DNA from 2 places in the Clostridium pasteurianum DSM 525 genome. Region 2 is predicted to be linked to the other one. Evidence: predicted binding sites of a transcription regulator. Region 2 holds the regulator's gene; the other holds the start of a gene.
The links. The regulator NrdR, encoded in region 2, represses ribonucleotide reductase genes. The targets are predictions, from matches to a motif close to CACNANATNTNGTG.
Positions count from the first base shown of each region.

Region 1: a site for NrdR is predicted at 1,401-1,414, ahead of CLPA_RS07770 (vitamin B12-dependent ribonucleotide reductase). Genes of this name have one in related genera too.

Region 1 covers NZ_CP009268.1:1,713,793-1,724,675, forward strand. The annotation lists gene CLPA_RS07770 (vitamin B12-dependent ribonucleotide reductase) at 1-1,330, opposite strand, end outside; gene CLPA_RS07775 (Rrf2 family transcriptional regulator) at 1,864-2,277, shown strand; gene CLPA_RS07780 ((2Fe-2S)-binding protein) at 2,649-2,858, shown strand; gene CLPA_RS07785 (gamma carbonic anhydrase family protein) at 3,111-3,611, shown strand; gene CLPA_RS07790 (calcium-transporting P-type ATPase, PMR1-type) at 3,830-6,460, opposite strand; gene CLPA_RS07795 (YaaR family protein) at 6,926-7,348, shown strand; gene CLPA_RS07800 (NAD(+) synthase) at 7,434-9,359, opposite strand; gene CLPA_RS07805 (NfeD family protein) at 10,026-10,466, shown strand; gene CLPA_RS07810 (SPFH domain-containing protein) at 10,466-10,883, shown strand, end outside.
Region 2 covers NZ_CP009268.1:2,267,851-2,278,733, forward strand. The annotation lists gene CLPA_RS10320 (methyl-accepting chemotaxis protein) at 1-993, opposite strand, end outside; gene CLPA_RS10325 (HAMP domain-containing sensor histidine kinase) at 1,094-2,794, opposite strand; gene CLPA_RS10330 (response regulator transcription factor) at 2,796-3,494, opposite strand; gene pgeF (peptidoglycan editing factor PgeF) at 3,516-4,223, opposite strand; gene nrdR (transcriptional regulator NrdR) at 4,317-4,781, opposite strand; gene CLPA_RS10345 (YlmC/YmxH family sporulation protein) at 4,843-5,106, opposite strand; gene sigG (RNA polymerase sporulation sigma factor SigG) at 5,328-6,101, opposite strand; gene sigE (RNA polymerase sporulation sigma factor SigE) at 6,175-6,879, opposite strand; gene spoIIGA (sigma-E processing peptidase SpoIIGA) at 6,897-7,694, opposite strand; gene ftsZ (cell division protein FtsZ) at 7,959-9,065, opposite strand; gene ftsA (cell division protein FtsA) at 9,081-10,340, opposite strand; gene CLPA_RS10375 (glycosyltransferase family 2 protein) at 10,594-10,883, opposite strand, start outside.

The DNA.
Region 1 (10,883 bases), 550 kb from region 2:
GAACCAAGCCTATTATGTGAGTATAACCTTCTAAGTCTATGGAATTATTATTAACATCATAGAATTTAAATATATTAATAGATGCAAGATTGCAGGAAGTATCATTTAAAAAAGCATATTCTCCGCAGGGATTTGTGGAATTAATCCTATTATAAGGTGCATTGTATATACCATCTTCTCCAGCAGGGCAGGTATGCCAAGCATTTAATCTGTCACCAAAAAGTGGAGCAGGATCAGCGCATTCCCAAGCAGATTTATTGAAGATATCCCATAATTTCTGTACTTTTATAGAGGAGTTTACTGAAGTATCGACTCTACCCTTTAATTCTAATGTACTTTCTGGATTTTTATCTAAATTTTTGACTTTATTCATAAATTTATCAGAAAACAATACGGAATTATTTCCATTTTGACCAGATACAGTTTCATAGGCTTCACTTTCAAAACTGGTATCATAGCCCATTTTTCCAAGGGCTCTTACTTTTTTTTCTTCTTTTGCTTTCCAGGTAATGTAATCCAATATTTCAGGATGGTCAATATTAAGACATAGCATTTTTGCAGCTCTTCTTGTAGTACCACCAGATTTTATGGCACCAGCATTTCTATCCAATCCCTTTAAAAAACTCATAAGGCCAGAAGATACACCTCCGCCAGAAAGCTTCTCCCCTTTTGCTCTTATAGTAGAAAAGTTTGTTCCAGTACCAGAGCCGCCTTTAAATAGTTTTGTTTCTGTAACATATTGATCAGATATGGAATGGGATCCTAAAAGTTTATCTTCTATGGAAATTATAAAGCAGGCTGATGCTTGAGTTCTAGTATAATTATCTTTTGATACAGCAATTTTTTTTAGTTTTTCGTCATAATAATAATTTTCTTGTTCTTTACCTTTAATTCCATAGGAAAGTGCAAGCCCCGTATTAAACCATTGAGGAGAATTAGGAGCAAACATTTGATTTAAAAAAGCATAGACTATTTCGTCATAAAAAATATTTCTTTCTTCTTCTGTTTCTATTATACCTTCGTCTTTTAAAGCTTCACACCAAAAGTTTACCAATCTGTGGGCTACCATTTTAAGACTATTTTCATAATATGGAGCTGTTTTAATTCCAGCTTTTCTAAAATATTTTGAAGCTATTATATCACAGGAATTTTGAGAATAATGTATTGGAAATTCAAGATTTTTCATATCCACTAAAACTTTATTTGTCTTATAATCTTTCATAAGTACATCTACTTTTTTCCATTTAAATAGATCGTATACAGTTTTATCTTTATGTATATCCAGTTCTTTTGTGTAAACTCTTTTAAAAATATTTTTTATACTGTTCATATATTCCTCCGTATTAAAAGATATAAATAATTAATCATATCTATATATAGTGTTTTATTTGGTGATTTATAACTACATGTTGTATATTATATGATTGTTTTAGATAAATTTCAAATATAAATAATTAATTCTATAAAAAACTAATTATTTTTATTATAATACATTATGATAATTAATGCTTAATAATTGTTATTAAATAATAAGTAATAATTTTCATTAAACTGTTGACAAATTTAAATTAATTATATAATATATAAACTATACTAAAGAAGTGTACTTTCGAAGCAAGTTCTTAATTCAGGTGGGGATTCTTTTGCACCATCTGAATTTTAGAACTGCAAGTGCATGGCTTACTTGGCGTTGAACTCCCATTTGAAGAAAAGCAGGGAACCAAAATCTTGTTTTTGATTTTGTGTGAATCGCTTTCACAGTGTGCAAGCAGACAAAACAAAATTTATTTTGTATTTGGTCGCTTTCGCAGAGTGCGTTGGAGACTTACGCCAAGTTAGTCAGGTGAAAAGTAGGTGTAAAAAATGAATATCACTCAAGAAAGTGATTATGCTATAAGAGCAGTACTTATATTATCAAAGAATAAAGAGAAAGATATCTTAGATGCAAAAACTATTTGTGAACTTGGAAGTATACCTTTAAGATTTTTATTAAAGCTTTTAAGGAAGCTTATAAAAAGTGGAATAGTTAAATCTTATAGAGGTGTAAATGGAGGATATTCTCTTGCAAAAGAGCCAATAGATATAAATTTAAAAGATATTATAGAAGCTATTGAAGGACCTATAGCTATAAACAGATGCCTATATGACAAAGATAGCTGTTCCGCAGGAAAAGGGGATAATTGTTGTATTCATGCAGCTTTATATAGAGTTCAGTCAACAATGATTAATGAACTTGAAAAAATAAATTTTGAAAATTTAAGAAAAGGTAAATGGTAAAGTTTTGGCTATAGATTTTATTTTGTAAGAGAAAGTATATCTGATTGATGCACTTTGTCAATATAAGCTTAAATTTCAATGTTTCAACTATGGTTTAAAAGGGTATAAATTGGGAAAGATTATATAAAAATAAGGGGTTATTTGTATATAATTGAAGCAAGTTCTTAATTCGGGTGGGGATTCTTTTACCCCATCTGAATTTTAGAACTGCAAATGCATGGCTTACTTGGCGTCGAACTCTCACTTGAAGAAAAGTAGATAGCCCAAATTTTAATTTGGTGCGAGGACTGTACAGAGTTGGAGACTTACGCCAAGTTAGTCAGGTGAAAATATAAAATTAAATAAAACTTATTGAGAGGAGATGACATCTTATGGAAAATAATGCAACTAAGGAAATTATGGATAAACTTACAAAGACATGTATTTGTAAGAGTATACCAAGAGCTGTTATAAAAGATACAATTAGAAATGGTGCTAAAACTGTAGAGGAAGTGCAGAAATTAACAGGAGCAGGTTCTGGTGGATGTAAAGGTAGAAGATGTACTCCAAGAATACAAATGCTTTTAGATAATAGAGAATAAAAGTTTATTTGATGATTATCTAATGTGTAGAATTTATATATACTTGTTTTAAGTGCAAAGACTTAAAGTAAGTCTTATTGATATTACTTAAGATGTCTTAGGGTATGAATTTTATAGAGTTTAAATTATTCTATGAAATTTTACGTAAGGCATCATTTTTATTTTAAGCACTTTTATAAAGCTTTACAATAAATCTTCTTTGTGATATAAAGATGATAAATTTATATTTTTATAGAAAGGTAGGAAATATTTATGATATATAATTTTAAAGAATTCAAACCTAAAATAGCAAAAGATACATTTATTGCAAAAAGTGCAGATATAATAGGAAATGTAACTATAGAAAAGAATTGCAGTGTTTGGTTTGGGGCAGTAATACGAGGCGATGTGAATGAAATATATATAGATGAAGGAAGTAATATACAAGATAATTGTGTACTTCACATAAGTAAAGAAGGTAACCCTATTAAAATTGGTAAATTTACCACTGTAGGCCATGGAGCAATACTGCATGGATGTAAAATAGGAAATAATTCACTGATTGGAATGGGATCTACCATATTAGATAACAGTGAAATTGGAGATTGTACTATTATTGGGGCAGGAAGTTTAATTACACAAAATAAAAAAATACCTGGTGGTGTTTTATGTATGGGAAGGCCTGCAAAAGTTATAAGAGAATTGACAGATGAAGAAAAAGAAAGTATAAAGTCAAACACTGAAGAATATATAGAGCTTAGTAAAATTTATTAAAATGTAAAGTATGTCTTAAAGAGGTAATATTAATTAAAATTGAAAATGTTCTCTATTATTTGTTAAAAATCGGATTTTTGGTCAAATGTGCTGAATTCTTCAATCTTCTATAGGTTGGAGATGAATAACACTTACCGATAGGCAACTAGTTGTTTATAATAATATAATATTAAAAATCTGCATAATGGATATATCCATTATGCAGATTTTTAATATTTTTAACTGTTTTTTGATTTTGCTCTTATGAAGATCTTTGCAACTTCATTGAATACTAAAGTTAATACAGAAACAAGTATAACAAAAGTCCAATCAAACAAACTTAAGTTAAATAAATTAAATAAGTTTGATAGAAAAGGTATAGTTATAACTAAATATTGAAGTAAAATACCTATAATTATAGAGCCTACTAAATATTTATTACTAAATATACCAACTTGAAATATGGATTTTCTAGGGTGTCTCATATTAAGAGAATGAAAGAGTTGTGAAACACTTAAAACTACAAAGGCCATAGTTTGAGCATGCACTCCTTCTGTTCCATATACTTTTTCTCCGTACCTGAAAGCTATTAGTGTCAGGATACCTATAAGTAATCCATTCAATATAAGAAATATGCCTGAACCATGAGAAAATAAACTTTCTTTAGTATTCCTAGGAGGATTATCCATAACATTTTCATCTCCTGGATCTACACCTAGAGAAAGGGCTGGCAATGTATCTGTAATCAAATTTACCCATAATATATGGATTGGTTTTAGCGGCGTATCCCAATTTAAAAGTATAGCAATAAATAGAGTTATAATTTCACCTAAATTACAGGAAAGAAGAAATATTATAGACTTTTTTATATTGTTAAATATATTTCTACCTTCTTTTATAGCGGATACTATAGTTGAAAAATTGTCGTCAGTGAGAATCATATCAGAAGCACCTTTTGATACATCAGTACCTGTAATACCCATGGCTACGCCTATATCAGCTATTTTTAGAGAAGGGGCATCATTAACTCCATCACCGGTCATAGATACTATGTTTCCTTTAGATTTAAAGGCTTTTACAATATTTACTTTGTGTTCTGGCGATACTCTCGCAAAAACTCTTAGAGAATCTATTTTGTTATTTAGTTCTTCCTGAGACAATTTATCTAGTTCTACTCCTGAAATAGTCTCATTCTCATTTTCAGCTATTCCAAGTTCCTTAGCTATAGCAAAGGCAGTATTTCTGTGATCTCCAGTTATCATTATAGTTTTAATACCGGAATTTTTACAAGTAGATATTGAATCTTTAACCTCTAGTCTTGGAGGATCAATCATACCAACTAAACCTATAAATATTAAATCTTTTTCAATGCTGTCAATTGGTATATCTGGAGAAGTTAATTCCTTATAAGCAGCTCCTAGTACTCTTAATGCATCATCAGACATGGTATTGGATGCCTTTATGATTTTGGCTTTCAAATCTTCTGTAAGATCTTGTATATTACCGTTGATATTTATTTTAGTGGCTATTTTAAGTAAATTGTCAGTGGCACCTTTTGTATAGACAATGTAATTTTTATCCTGCTTATTTATAGTAGACATAAGTTTCCTATCTGAATCAAAAGGTACCTCATTAACTCTTGGAGAAGAAGTTTGAAGATCTGCTTTTAGTATATTAAATTTTACACCCATTTCCAAGAGAGCAACTTCTGTAGGGTCACCAGTCTGAGATGTTTCTGTATAAGTAGCATCATTACATAGCATAAGATTTTTTAATAATAGATTGTCGTCAATATTATTAATATCTAGTTCATCAACAGCTTTTAATTCATCAGGACCAGCTGTATAGAATTTTTTTACTGTCATTTTATTTTGTGTAAGTGTACCGGTTTTATCGGAACATATTATATTTACAGCCCCTAAAGTTTCAACAGCAGGAAGCTTTCTTATAATGGCATGATTTTTTACCATTCTCTGTACCCCCATAGCAAGTACTATAGAGACAATTGCAGGAAGTCCTTCTGGTATTGCTGCCACTGCAAGACTGATAGCTGTCAGAAACATTTCAAATAAATCTCTTCCCTGAATTACAGATATTATAAAAATTAGAGTACAAATTGCTACAGCGGCAATTCCTAAAATTTTACTTAGCTCTGCCAGCTTTTTTTGAAGGGGTGTCATTTCAGTTTCAGATTCATCCAGCATTTTAGCTATTTTACCAATTTCAGTATTCATACCGGTTCCAGTAACTACGCCAATACCTCTTCCATAAGTGGCTAAAGTTGAAGCAAAAGCCATATTTTTTTGATCTCCCAGTGGGATATTACCATTGTCAAAATTCACATTAGCATCTTTGCTTGAGGGTACAGATTCACCGGTGAGGGCGGATTCCTCTATTTTTAGATTTGCACTTTCTATTAATCTTAAGTCAGCAGGAGTGAACCTTCCAGCATCTAAAATTACTATATCACCTGGAACTACTTCTTCTGAGGGAATTTCCTTTAAATCACCATCTCTTTTTACTATAGCTTTAGGTGTAGAAAGTTGCTTTAAAGCTTCCATGGCCTTCTCAGATTTAAATTCCTGAATTGTACCCACCATTCCATTTATAAGTATTACTACCAAAATTATTATGGAGTCACTTAATTCTTTCATGAAGGCAGATATTACAGCTGCTATTAACAATATAAATATCATTGGATCTTTTAGTTGAGAGATAAAAATCTGAAATAAGGTCTTTTGAGTTTTTGATGTAAGTTTGTTCTCACCATATTCCTCCAATCTTCTTTTTGATTCATCAGAAGATAGACCTTCTTTTGGGTCTACTTTTAATTCTTTGATAACTTCTTCTGTAGTTTTACCAAACCACATAATTCAAATCTCCTTTCTGTGTTTGAAATAAAAACAAATAACATTATTATCCTTTGATCAATCATCTAACTATGTAATAAAAATAAATAAAATTAATAATTCATAAATAGTATAACCTATAAGTGTAGATATAATTAAGGATTTTAAAAGAAATTAACATAGTAAAAAATACTTGGTAAATAAAAAAGACCTATGTATAACCAATATTTGCGTTACACATAAGTCTTACTATTTAATACAAAGCCAGATGAAATCATCGGATGTTGACCTTGCAGCAGATAGAACAAGATGAAATCTGCTAGTTACTCCCTTATGTTTATTAAAAACATACATAAATTATACATAAAATATTAATTTATGTCAAATAAAAAGTTGAACTTAATTTCCAATATATATTTGAATTTTATATAAATACAAATAAAATAATGCTATAATTTAAGTAACATATTTTATGGGGATGATTTAATGGAAGTTTCAAGAATTAGTAACAGAACCACTGTAGCTCATGAAAGAAAAAAAATAGATCTTAAAAAAGATTTTTCTCAAAGCTTTAATTTTGCAAGAGACAGAAGAAATGAAGAGGAAATGAAACAACTTCTAGATGATATAAAAAAAAGAGGAAACAGGCTTGTAATAAGTAAATGCTATGGAGATGTTAAGGCATATAAAAATTTAATTAAAGAATATTTACAGAGTGTTTTAAATCATATGTATAAACTCAAAAATGAGACTAGCTTTTGGCAAACTCAGTATTATATAACCGTAGAAGTAATAGATAATAAATTAGAAGAAATAACAAAATCTGTTTTAGGAGAAGAAAAGGGTAAGCTGGATATAGCGGCTACTATTGATGAGATTCAAGGACTTATTGTGGATATTTATAGGTAAAAGGAGAAAAGTGCAAAGCTTTTCCCCTTTTGATATTTGTTCTTTGGACTTTATACTTTGCTTTTTAATTCGTCTTTTCTAACTATTATTCCTTAATTTCATCTATCCACACATTAAAGCTGGCATCAGAAGGCATTCTCCAGTCTCCTCTTGGAGATAAGCTTACAGTTCCTACCTTTGGCCCATCGGGTACAGCAGAACGTTTAAATTGCTGTGTAAAGAATCTTGTAAGAAATTTTTTTAGCCATTTTTTTATAGTTTTTTCATCATAGACATCTTTAAAGGCGATATTTGACAGATATAGTATTTTTTCGGGAGAAGCTCCTTGTCTGATAAAATAGTATAAAAAGAAGTCATGAAGTTCGTAAGGTCCAACTAAATCCTCAGTTTTTTGTGATATATTACCTTCTTTATCTTTAGGTAGAAGTTCCGGACTTACTGGTGTATTCAATATATCCAGTAATATTTCAGAAGTAGCTTTGTCAACTTCTTTTTCTGCTACATATTTAACCAGATATCTTACTAAAGTTTTAGGTATAGAACAATTTACCGAATACATAGACATATGATCACCATTGTAAGTACACCAGCCAAGGGCAAGTTCTGATAAATCTCCAGTTCCAATTAGAAGACCAGCTTCTTTATTGGCAATGTCCATCAATATTTGAGTTCTTTCCCTTGCCTGAACATTTTCATAGGTCACATCATGATTTTCCACAGGATGACCTATGTCTTTAAAGTGTAGCAGACATGCGTCAACTATATTTATTTCTCTAAGATCTGTATTAGAATTCTTACATAAGTTAATGGCATTGCCATAGGTTCTATCAGTGGTACCAAAGCCTGGCATAGTTATAGTAAGTATATTTTTCCTTGGCAATTTAAGCATATCGAAAGTTTTTATAACTACTAATAGTGCTAAAGTGGAATCAAGACCGCCAGATATACCTATAACGGCTTTTTTTAGACCTGTATGTTCTATTCTCTTTGCAAGAGCAGCAGTTTGTATATTGAATATTTCTTTGCATCTAATGTGACGCAGGGATTCGTTAGCAGGTACAAAAGGATATTTATCAATAGGTCTATTGAATTCTCCAAGACTTATATCCGTATATTTAAAATCAATGATTTTAGGAGTAAAAGTGCAAAGTTTAACACTATCACGAAAACTTACATTTTTTATTCTATCCATGTTAAGTTTATCTAAATCTATTATGGAAGTTATAACTTCATTTTCTCTTTGAAATCTTTCATTGGATTTAAGTATTGACCCATTTTCACTTATTATAAGATCTCCACTGAAGAGTAAATCTGTAGATGACTCATATACTCCACTGGAAGAATATATGTAGGCAGACATACATCGTGCACTTTGATTGGAAACTAGAGATCTTCTGTAATCGGCCTTGCTTACTACTTCATTTGAGGCAGAAAGATTTCCAATTACATTGGCTCCTAAAAGACTTAAATAGGAACTAGGGGGAATTGTAACCCAAAGATCTTCACAAATTTCAATTCCAAGTTGCAGCTTGTTCGAACTGAAAATTAGGTTTGTTCCAAAAGGTATGTCTGATTGAAAAGGTAAATCTATGGATTTATCTATGATACCTAAACCTTCAGTAAACCATCTCTTTTCATAAAATTCTGTATAGTTAGGTATATAGCTCTTAGGCACAATACCTAGTATCTTTCCATTAAATATTACAAAGGCACAATTATATGTACAATATCTATAAATTAATATGGAACCAACTACTATCAATATATCCTTTTCATAAGAGAAGGAACAAAGTTCCTCTATAGCATTATAGGATTTATCGATAAGTTGCTGCTGATAAAATAAATCACTGCAGGTATAAGAAGTTATAGATAATTCAGGAAATATTATAACTTTTGAATGGTCTTCTAGAGCTTTCATTATGCATATTTTTATATTTTCTATATTGAAATCTATATCTGATACTTTAGTTTTTGGGCAAGCAGATGATACTTTTATAAAAGAATTTACCATTATTTTCACTCCATTTCCATAGTAAAATATGTTAATATATTTATGTCATATATAATAGATTAACATATTGTATATTTTATATTCAATATAATAAAATTAATTTCTCTAGCATTACTATAAAGTGATTTATTTTTATTATAAGGTTGAAATATTTTGTGGAATAAATATATATAAATGTAAAAAAATTTAACAATTATGTTATAGTAAGTTGAGGCAAGTTCTTAATTCAGGTGGGGATTCTTTTACCCCATCTGAATTTTAGAACCGGAAATGCATGGCTTACTTGGCGTCGAACTCCCACTTGAAGAAAAGCAGAGAACCAAAATCTTTTTTTTGATTTTGTGTGAGGGCTGTACAGAGTGCGTGGGAGACTTACGCCAAGTTAGTCAGGTTAAATCTAAGTAAATGGTAGAAATTTGACGCTACGGAGAGTGTTTATAGTTAAATATCGGCATAACCATTAAAAGAGGTTAATGATACTATATAAAAAGCATTTATAAAACTTTATTTAATTATATTTATACTGTATTATAATATTATGAAGATTATTATGATTTTTAAAATTTTATAAATATATATTTATGTATTATATTATAGATAAATATATATTTATAAAATTAAATAAAGCTTCTTTAAAATATATTTTTATTAAGGGGGGGGATTTCATTGAAGGGAATATTGGTACTTTGGATAATTGTAGCAATGGGTTGCTTAGTGCTTGATTTTGTTACTGCAGGCTTTCTATTTGTATGGTTTACAATTGGGGGAATAGCAGCCATAATTGCACTGGCTTTAGGATATTCTTTTAGTGTACAGGTAATTGCATTTATTCTGTTTACAGGAATATCTTTTATTGCAGGATATCCTATGGCTAAAAAGTTTTTAAAAAAGACTATTCCAAAGACACCTACTATGGAAGAAAATTTTATAGGCAGAATTATTACTGCAGATAAAGATATTAAAGAAAGAGAAAGAATAAAGCTTGACGGAATATATTGGACTGTGGAAAATAAAGGACCCTATATATTGAAAAATGAAAAATTTAAAATTATAGGTTTAGATGGAAATAAACTTATTGTTAAAAAAGAAGAAGGAGATGGTTTATAATGGCTTTTATAGCAGTAATAATTATAATTATTCTTGTTGTAGCTATTTTATTGAGTTCACTTAAGGTTGTTACTACAGGATATTTATTTATAGTTGAAAGATTGGGGCAATATCACAGAACGCTACAGCCAGGATGGAATTTTGTAATACCTTTTGTGGATTTTGTAAGGGGAAAGGTTTCAACTAAACAGCAGATACTTGATATAGAGCCTCAGAGTGTTATTACTAAAGATAATGTTAAAATTTCTATTGATAATGTTATATTCTTCAAGGTTATGGAGGCAAGAGATGCTATCTACAATATTGAAAATTTCAGATCAGGTATTATATATTCTACAATTACAAATATGAGAAACATAGTGGGAGATATGACATTAGATGAAGTCTTATCAGGAAGAGATAGAATAAATTCTAAAT
Region 2 (10,883 bases):
AGATGTAATTACTATTGTAATTAAAATCAAACTCAATATTATTATAACTATACCTATTGTTTTTGGAACTTTTTCAATTTCATTTTTACTAACAGTAAGAACTACTATGGAGTTCAATTCAGGTATACTTGTAGAATTTGAATAATAGGTTTTTCCTTTATAGTCATACTCCATATATTTTAAATTTTTAGTATCTATAAATTTTTTATCTTTAGACAAACTATAAATGGGTTTAATATCTACTTTTTTATTAATATCCCTTTTAATAGGGCTATATATGGTATTCTGCTGTCCATCTACAATAAATACATAACCTGAATTTAAAAATTTAAACTTATCAAATTTATTAGAAAAATAATCTGTAAAAACATTTTTTCCCGCAACACCAAGTATATTCCCATTATCATCCTTTATAGGTTCAACAAAAGTAACCACTGGCTTAATTGATATTACAGAAGTATATACAGTGCTCATAAAAGATTTTCCTTTTAAAGCCTGCTTTATATAATCATTATTACTTAAATCAAATCTTAAAAAGTTTTCATTGCTGCAAGTAATAATCACTCCATTTTTATCGGCAATAAATATATTTTCATTATATTTATTTAAATTAGAATAATTTTTAAGAATATTTCTTGATTTTTCTATATCACTACCATATTTTTGCTGGAACATATCTTTTGGATTGTTTACACTTTCACTGGCAACTTTCTTTACATAACTATTAGAAGATATATTTTGTACATCACTAACTTGTAACGATATCAAACTATCAAAATTATTACTTATTTCCTGAGATAAAATTATCATATTTTCTTTATTTACATTTAGTATTTTATTGTAAGTTATAAAATATATACTTCCCCCCACCATTAGCATAATTAATATTATTGCTAAAGATACAATCCCGATTACCTTTAATGCTATTGAGTCTTTAATTTTTAATGAGAATATAAAACCTTTAATTTTATATAGTAAATTAAATTTTTTCATATAGTATTCCCTCCAGTAATTAATAATAACAATTAAATATTAAACTATTTATGTTAACTAAAATTTAATTACTGTTAACTATATGTTAATTGTAAAAGAATTAGAAAGTTAGAGGTAATTTAATAATAAATTTGCTACCTTCCCCAAGTTCGCTTTCCACCTCTATAGTTCCTCCAAAATTCAATACTATATGTTTAACAATGGCAAGTCCCAGCCCTGTTCCCCCTTTTGCTCTTGAACGTGCTTTGTCAACTCTGTAAAATCTTTCGAAAAGCCTTTTTATGTGTTCCTTTGATATACCAAGTCCCGTATCTTCTACAACTATAATATTAATATTATTTTCTATAGTGGAAGATACATATACCCTATCGTTACTTTCTGAATACTTTACAGCATTGTCTACTAAATTGATTAGCATCTGTTTAAATCTATCTTTATCTCCCGAAAGTTTTATATGAGAATTTTCTATAATAGACAAAGATATATTTTTATTTTTAGCTATATTCTTCATTAAATTATATACATTATTTATAATATCATCTACAAAAAATATTTCCTGTTTCATTTCTTTATGTGCTTCTATATGTGACAAAGTCAAAATATCATTTATTAATCTAGTTAACCTCTCCACTTCTTCATCAATTATGTCTAAAAATTTAATTCTCTTTTCATTATCTACTACATATTTTAGGGTTTCTGTAAATCCCTTTATTGAAGTTAGTGGAGTTTTTAATTCATGAGAAACATTTGCAACAAATTGTGATCTCATATTTTCTAATTTTCTGATATCTGTTATATCCTGAAATACTGCAACCTTACCAATATGTTTTTTCCCATTAACTATATCAGTAGTTTTAATTCTAATAACTTTTTCTTCAGGCCACAATATCTTAACTTCTTTAAAATCCGTGAAATCAGATTTAAATACATCTTCAATTTCAAAATCTCTAATACTGTCCATTAAATTTTTACCTATAATATTTTCTTCTATACCAAACAGCATTTCAGCATAGGGATTTATCAATATAACTTTACGATTTCTATTTACTGCAACTACTCCACTCTCCATACTTTTAAGTATGGCTTCCATTCTATTTTGTTTATCTAATGAATCTTTCATAGTAAGCTTTAGTTTTTGTGCCATATTATTAAACTTTTCTCCTAGACTTGCTAGTTCATCATCAGAATCAATCATAATACTTTTTTTAAATTCACCTTTATCTACCATATCTGCAATAGTTTCTAGATCTTTTATTGGTTTTATAATTATATCGGACAATTTTTTTGCAAACCAAAAAGACATTAAAAGAACTACTATCATCATAAAAGCGTAATATTTCAAATAATATACTTTTAGTGTTTCTCTAAGATTTAATGGTTGTGAACTTAGAATAATATAATTATTATATTTAGTTCCATAATACATAATATTTCTATTGGATATGTTACTATACTTTATAGCATAATAGTCTTTAGAATTTTTCGTTTTTATAGATTCATAATAGAAGTTTTTATTAGTTCCATTAATATCTTTGTCCGAACTAAATATGATATCATTGTTATATTTAGTTATAATAGTAACACTTATATCAGAACTTATATATTCTTTATTTAAAAATTCTTTAGTTTTATTTAAATCATTAAAATCTAAAACAGTTATAATGAACTTATTATTATCTTTAAGCTTTAGTTTAGTATTCTGCTCATATTGATAATTAATTAAAGATATAAAAAGTAACGTTACTATTATTAATGTAAAAAATATAGTAAATAAAGTGTATAGTTTAATCTTTTTTTTCATGTTATTCTCCATTACAATTAAATCTATATCCTATGCCTCTGATAGTCTCAATATATTTTGGATTTTTATCATCATCCTCAATTTTTTGCCTCAAATGTCTTATATGTACATCAACAGTTCTAGTTTCTCCCATGTATTCATAACCCCAAACCTTATCTAACAAAAAATCTCTAGTCATAACTCTTCCTTTATTTTTTATAAGTATCTGAAGCAACTCAAATTCCTTTAAAGTTAGTTCTACTCTTTTATTATTCTTTATTACTTCATGTCTTTGAAAATCAATACTCATATCGCCGATAGTATATATGTCATCCTGATATTGGGTTTTAGCCCTTCTAAGCATGGCTTTTACTCTTGCCATCATCTCCCTTATGGAAAAAGGCTTAGTTATATAATCATCTGCTCCCAGTTCCAATCCTAATATTTTATCAATTTCTTCACTTTTAGCAGTAATCATAATTACTGGTATAGTAGCAATTGATGGATCTTTTCTTATCTCTCTGCAAACATCATACCCATCCAGCCCAGGAATCATTAAATCTAATAATATAAGTTGAGGAATTTCACTTTTAGCTAGTTTAACCGCATCATTACCATTATTAGTAAATGTAACTTTGTATCCACTATTTTCTAAATTAAATTTTATCAATTCTATAATATGTTCTTCATCATCAACTATTAAAATCTTTTCTCCAGCCATAAATTTAACCTCCAAATATTATCACTTTATATATATAAAAGAATACATTCTTCCATAATTAATTTTTTGCTTTCTATAGGAAAAAAGGTCATATTCCTCATTACAGTAAGTGCATATATTTAAACTCTTTATATTTTTTTCTGGAACACCAGTTTCAGTGATCTGTTTTTTTATACAAGTTTCTAAATTTAATTTTCCATTTTCATAAATCTTTAGGTTTCTATAAATATCTTTATTATAGAATTGTTCAGCTACATCCTCTCCAAACTCATAACAGCATTCTCTATTATGAGGACCTATATAAACTCTAATATCTTCTATATTTATATAAAATAAACTTATAATTTTCTTTATAGTTTTATAAACAATTTGAGAAAGGGTACCTTTCCAGCCGCTATGTACTGCCGCTATTACAGCTCTAGTTTTACTGTAAATCAAAACTGGTACACAATCAGCAGTAAATATTCCAATGGCTGTATGAGGCTTGTCCGTTATTATAGCATCACCTTCATGAATAACTCCATCATATAAACATATTTTATCACTATGTGTTTGTCTAAGATATCCTACTGACTGTACCCCAAACCATTGTTTTATATTTTCAAGATTATTTAATCCTTCTGAAGTATTAATATTAAAATCAAGATTATTTTTAGCCGTAGAAAAATTAATATTTATGTTATCATCTTTAAAATTTATAAATTTATAATTATCAATTACAATATCCATATTTCAACCTCCATATTTAATATAATAATACTTTTAAACTTTAAATTTAATATTATTAACAAGGATTTAACATGGAAATTTATTATTCTCATATTATTTAGATTTTTTACTTGTCAATAAATTACTTATCTCCTTCATAAAAGTATTTATGTCCTTAAACTGTCTATATACTGATGCAAATCTAACATAGGAAACTTCATCTATCTCTTTTAATTTTTCCATTATAACTTCACCAATCATATCTGATTTTACTTCTGTTAACATCTCATTACTAAGGCTTTTTTCAACTTTTGTAGCAATATCTTCTATTTGCTTTCTGGAAACAGGTCTTTTTTGGCATGCTTTTATAAGTCCATTGATTATTTTAGATTTGTCAAAAAATTCTCTACTTGAATCTTTTTTTACCACTAGTATAGGAATATCTTCTATCTTTTCATAAGTAGTATACCTTTTATTACATTGTAAACACTCTCTTCTTCTTCTAATAGCCATATTATCTTCCGTAGATCTAGAATCAATAACTTTACTATCTTCAAATCCGCAAAATGGGCATTTCAATATTCTTCACGTCCTTTGTATACAATAATAATTATATTATACACTTAAAATCATAATATCTTCAATCATTATTATATAGTATATCCTTTCCATCTATTAAAATAACATCAACTCCTATCTTAGTTATTTGTGACCATGGAATTTCTATATCATTGTTTTTTGAAAACCATCCACCATTTTGCTGATTGGGAATCAAAATAGAAATAATTTTATAATTATTACAATCTATGACCATATCCTTTATATATCCAAGCTTACATCCTGTATTTATATCTATTATCTCCATAGCTTTCAAGCTATTTAAAGAATACATACTCATATCCATATATATCTCTCTCCTTGTAAAAATATTATAAATTAAATAGGATTATATATTTTTATTAACAAAATATATAATGTTTATATTAAATTATATTAAAGTAATTATATATAATTACTTTAATATTAATAAATCATGCAATTTTTCTATATAAAAATAATTAAAGTTGCCATTAAAAATAAATAGCAACTTTAATTATTTTTTACTTGTAGTTTTATATAGTATATCTATACATATTTTCTCATATGCCTTAACGCCGTTTTTTCAAGTCTCGATACTTGTGCTTGAGATATTCCTATTTCATCTGCCACTTCCATCTGAGTTCTTCCATCGAAAAATCTCATATTTAATATAAGTTTTTCTCTGTCATTTAGTTTTTTCATAGCTTCTTTTATAGATATATTTTCAAGCCAACTATCATCTAGATTTTTACTGTCACTAATTTGATCCATGACATATATAGCGTCTCCTCCATCGTGATATATTGGTTCAAATAAAGATATGGGATCCTGTATAGCATCTAATGCAAATATAACATCTTCTCGTGGAACTTTAAGCTCCTCAGCAATTTGTGATACTGTAGGTTCTTTATTGTTTTTTGCAATAAGTTTATCTCTTACCTGTAATGCCCTATAGGCAATATCTCTCAAAGATCTACTAACTCTTATAGAATTATTATCCCTTAAATATCTTCTTATTTCTCCTATTATCATAGGAACTGCATATGTAGAAAACTTAACATTTTGACTTAAATCAAAATTATCTATTGATTTTATTAACCCAATACATCCAACTTGAAATAAGTCATCTGCATTTTCTCCTCTATTATTAAATCTTTGTATAACACTTAACACTAATCTTAAATTGCCTCTTATAAATTTTTCTCTACAAGTTGTATTGCCATTTTTCATTTGCAGCAAAAGTTCTCTCATTTCCTTTTCTTTTAACACTGGAAGTTTTGAAGTATTAACGCCGCATATTTCTACTTTATTGATCATCAATATCATCAGCCCCTTTAGAATAATAGCATTTAAATTATTCCCTCTGAAAACTGATTTTATACTAAAGACAACCTTACAACATTTTTTTAATTTCCTTTTTTAATCTTTTTATAATTCTCTTTTCAAGTCTTGAAATATAGGATTGAGAAATTCCAAGCATATCTGCTACTTCTTTTTGAGTCTTTTCTCCCTTACCATTTAAGCCATATCTAAGCTCAACTATTTCTTTTTCTCGCATGCTTAGTTTTTTCATTGCTATTATCAAAAGTTGTTTATCTACCTCATCTTCTATTAAATTATATACAGCATCATTTTCTGTGCCCAATATATCTGATAATAACAATTCATTTCCATCCCAATCAATGTTAAGAGGTTCATAAAATGATATTTCAGCTTTTACTTTACTATTTCTTCTCAAATACATCAATATTTCATTTTCTATACATCTAGATGCATAAGTTGCCAATTTTATTTTTTTATCTGGATTAAAAGTATTTACAGCTTTTATAAGACCAATAGTACCTACTGAAATTAAATCTTCTACACCAACACCTGTATTTTCGAATTTCCTCGCTATATACACAACTAACCTTAAATTTCTTTCAATGAGAATAGCTCTTACACTTTCATCACCTTCTACTAGCTTATTCACTAAATCATTCTCTTCATCTTTTGTAAGAGGTGGTGGCAAAGCATCATTTCCTCCAATATACATTATTTTTTTTGCAAAAATTTTAAATCTTACTAATATTCTATTAAACAAGACACTTAACCACATCCCTATTTCCCCCAATACTAAATAATTCCTCTAGATAATAAAGCATTATAATCATTTAAGTCACTGAGCTTAGTATCGCAAACAGCAACAATTAATTCAGTTTTTTCAAGCATACTATTTTTATATATATTTACATTGGATGGTTTAAATCCTTTTAGATATCCTCCTGAGCCATTTACAACTTTAAATGGTATGTAAAACATATCTTTTTCTTTTATATTTATGTCTTTTAAAATGGATCTTTCTACAATCATAACCGGAAGATTAGTCAAAGGCTCTCTCAATTCATTTCCTGTATCTAAAAATGCCTTTACTCTCTTTTTCTTTTCATCAAACATTATGTCCACATCATATATAAAACTTACTATTTCCTTACGGTCTTTTATAAAAATAATTATTCTGTGAATTGTTATATATAAAATCATTATAGAACATAAAATATATTTATAAGAAAACACAGGCATATTATCAAAAGTTAAACCTTTACTAAAATAAAATTCTATAAAAATGCAAAATCCAGCAGTCATCATTGAATATAATATAAATATAGCAGCTGCTTTAATATTAAATATTACATTACTCTTTCTAAAAACTACAATTATCATTAATAAGGCTACAAAAAACTTAAAACCTATGGAAGATAAGAGTTTAGGTAAGGGATATATAATAGTTAAAACATACATACTTCCCAAAAGAGCAGCTGCAAGTAAATATTGTAATTTAATTTTTATTTTTAATGTCTGAGAAGTTATATATAACAAAAACATATTTACAATTAAATTTTCAATAATAAGTATATCCAAATATACAACCACTTGAATCCCTCCTTTAGACTTTATTATATAACTTAATTCTATAAAATTTTGTCAATTTGTAATCCCTAATCAAAACTTTTTATTCCTTAAATATGCCAGTTTACAATAAATAATATCAATTAAATTCATTCTCATACAAAAATTTTACCTTTATATATATTATACAAAGATAAAATTTTTTAAATAAAACTAATAGATAAACTATAAATTTTAAAATAAAAAAGCACTGTTTTATCTAACTTAAATAAAACAGTGCTTTTTTATTTATAATCTTCCTTTATGCTGCCTTCTTAGGAATGCAGGAACGTCTAAATCATCTTGTTTAATATTAGATGAATAATCTATCGTACTTGCAACTTCTTGTTCTGGCTTTTTAATTTCTTCTTTGATATTATTTACAAATGTGGTTTCAGTTTTATCACTCTCAAATCCTGTAGCAATTACAGTTATTCTTAACTCATCTTTTAGATTCTCATCAATAACTGCTCCAAAAATTATATTTGCATCGGGATCTGCAGCTTCTTGTACAATTTGTGCTGCTTCATTTATCTCAAGAAGTCCTAGATCCTCTCCACCAGTTACATTTAAAAGCACACCAGTAGCTCCAACAATTGAAGTTTCTAACAATGGACTAGATATGGCTTCTTTTGCTGCATCTGCTGCCCTTGTATCACCAGTACCAGATCCTACTCCCATATGAGCAAGCCCCTTATCTAACATTACAGTTCTTACATCTGCAAAATCAAGGTTAACTAGTCCTGGTATTGTTATAAGATCTGATATACCTTGTACACCCTGTCTTAAAACATCATCTGCAAATTTAAAGGATTCAACTAACGTAGTCTTTTTATCTACAATTGAAAGTAATCTCTCATTTGGTATAGTTACCAGAGTATCTACTCTTTCTTTTAGGCTTTTTATACCGCCCTCAGCATGAATCATTCTTTTTCTTCCTTCAAAAGGAAATGGCTTTGTTACAACTCCTACTGTAAGTATACCCATAGATTTTGCTATTTCTGCAACTACAGGTGCAGCACCAGTTCCAGTTCCACCACCCATACCAGCAGTTATGAATACCATATCCGCACCTTTAATAGCTTCAGATATTTCATCTTTACTTTCCTCTGCGGCCTTTTGACCTATTTCTGGATTAGCTCCCGCTCCAAGACCCTTGGTAAGCTTATCTCCAATTTGTATTTTTTGCGAGGCTTGTGAAAGTGCCAAAGCCTGTTTATCTGTATTTATAGCAATAAATTCTACATTTTTAAGCCCTTCTACAATCATTCTATTAACAGCGTTGTTTCCTCCGCCACCACATCCTATAACTTTTATCTGCGCAAATTGTTGAACATCAACATCAAAATCAAGCACAATATTCCCTCCTCATTAGAAAAAATCTGCAAGAAAATTTCTTACTTTTGATAAAACACTTGTATTTTCATAATTCTTTTTATTACTTTGATTCCAAATACTATCATTTTCTGTTTCTTCATGATAATTATTTAATGTTTCAGTTTGTTTAAAAATATCAGAGGCATCTTTCACAATACCAACTGCCGCAGCATATATAGGATTAGCAGCACCTACATACTTAGGTGATCCAATTCTAACAGGTTTTTTCAATATGCTCTTTGACAAATCTACAACTCCCTTAATGGAGGAAATACCTCCTCCAACAAATACAACATCAGTAATTTCTTCAAAATGACCACTTCTAATTATTTCATTTTTAGTAAGTGTTATTAGTTCTTCTACTCTAGCCTCTATAATTTCCTTCAGAAAATTATAATCTACTTTTATGTCTTCATTGTAAGATGACTTAATATTGAAATCCCTTTTCTCCGAGTTTATAGAATCTTCCAGTAAATTAGCATATTTAACTTTAAATTTTTCTGCTTCACTCAATGGTATTTTTAGACCCAATGATATGTCATTAGTTATACTGTTTCCACCTAGCGGTATTATTGATGTAAAACATAAATTATCATTTTTTATTATAGTTACATCTATTATCTCAGCACCTACATCTACCAATGCAACTCCCATTTCTCTTTCTTCTTGCATCAATACTACTTTAGCTGTGGCTTTAGGTTGAAGGCAAATACCATTAACCTCAATTCCAGCTTTATTTACGCTTTTAATAAGATTATTAACTATAGTTGTTTGCGCCAACAGCACTTCCGCTTCTACTTCCAATCTCAATCCGCTCATTCCTACTGGATCTTTAATATTATCGTAACCATCAATAATAAATTGTTGTGGCTCAATACCTATAATTTCTTTATCAGATGAAATTGATATAAGCTTAGCAGCTTCTAAAACTCTATCAACATCACTCTTTCTTATTTCCCTATCTTCAGAGGATATAGCTACTATTCCAGTATTATGTACAAGTTCACTTATTCCTCCAGGGAGTGAAATATAAGCTTCTTTTATTTCAATATCAACCATTCTTTCAAGCTTTTTTACACATTCCCTTATGGATTCTGCTGAATTGTCAATATCAACTACAACAGCTTTTTTTAATCCGCGGCTCACAACAGAAGTAACACCTAGTATTGTAAGTTCCCCATTTTTATTAAATCTGCCTACTGCCGCACATATCTTCGAAGATCCAATATCTATTCCTACTAAATAATCATTCATACAGTTTCCCCCCCTATAAGAGAACCCTTTTCATTATAAGATATTCAACATATAATTTATTTTTCCTCTTTTTTTTTAATATATTTTTATATTAGATTTAAATTTATTGTCTATATAGTTATTTTTAGTACCTATAAATGGAATTTAAACTTAATTTTTAATCTATCTCTATACTACTTAATTATTTTAATGCTATATAGCACAAAAAGAGGTAGGTATTACCTAACCTCTTTATTATAATACCTAAGGTTAATTAATTTGCTTTTTCGAAATCTTTTATATCAACACTTCTTGTATGTAATGTATGACTCCACTCCTTATTTTTTCTATTTAAAATACCTTGAATAGAAATCGGCAACCATGTTATAGCATAAACAGGCAGTATAATATAATAAATTAAAATTTTTAAATTAAATTTTTTATCTAAAAGCAATAAAAAAGGTGTGTATAGATACATTATTATAGCCAAAACTCCTGTCATAGTTGTAAATACACCAGTATTTGAAGAACCCACAACTATATTAGTACCAAATAAATAGTTAT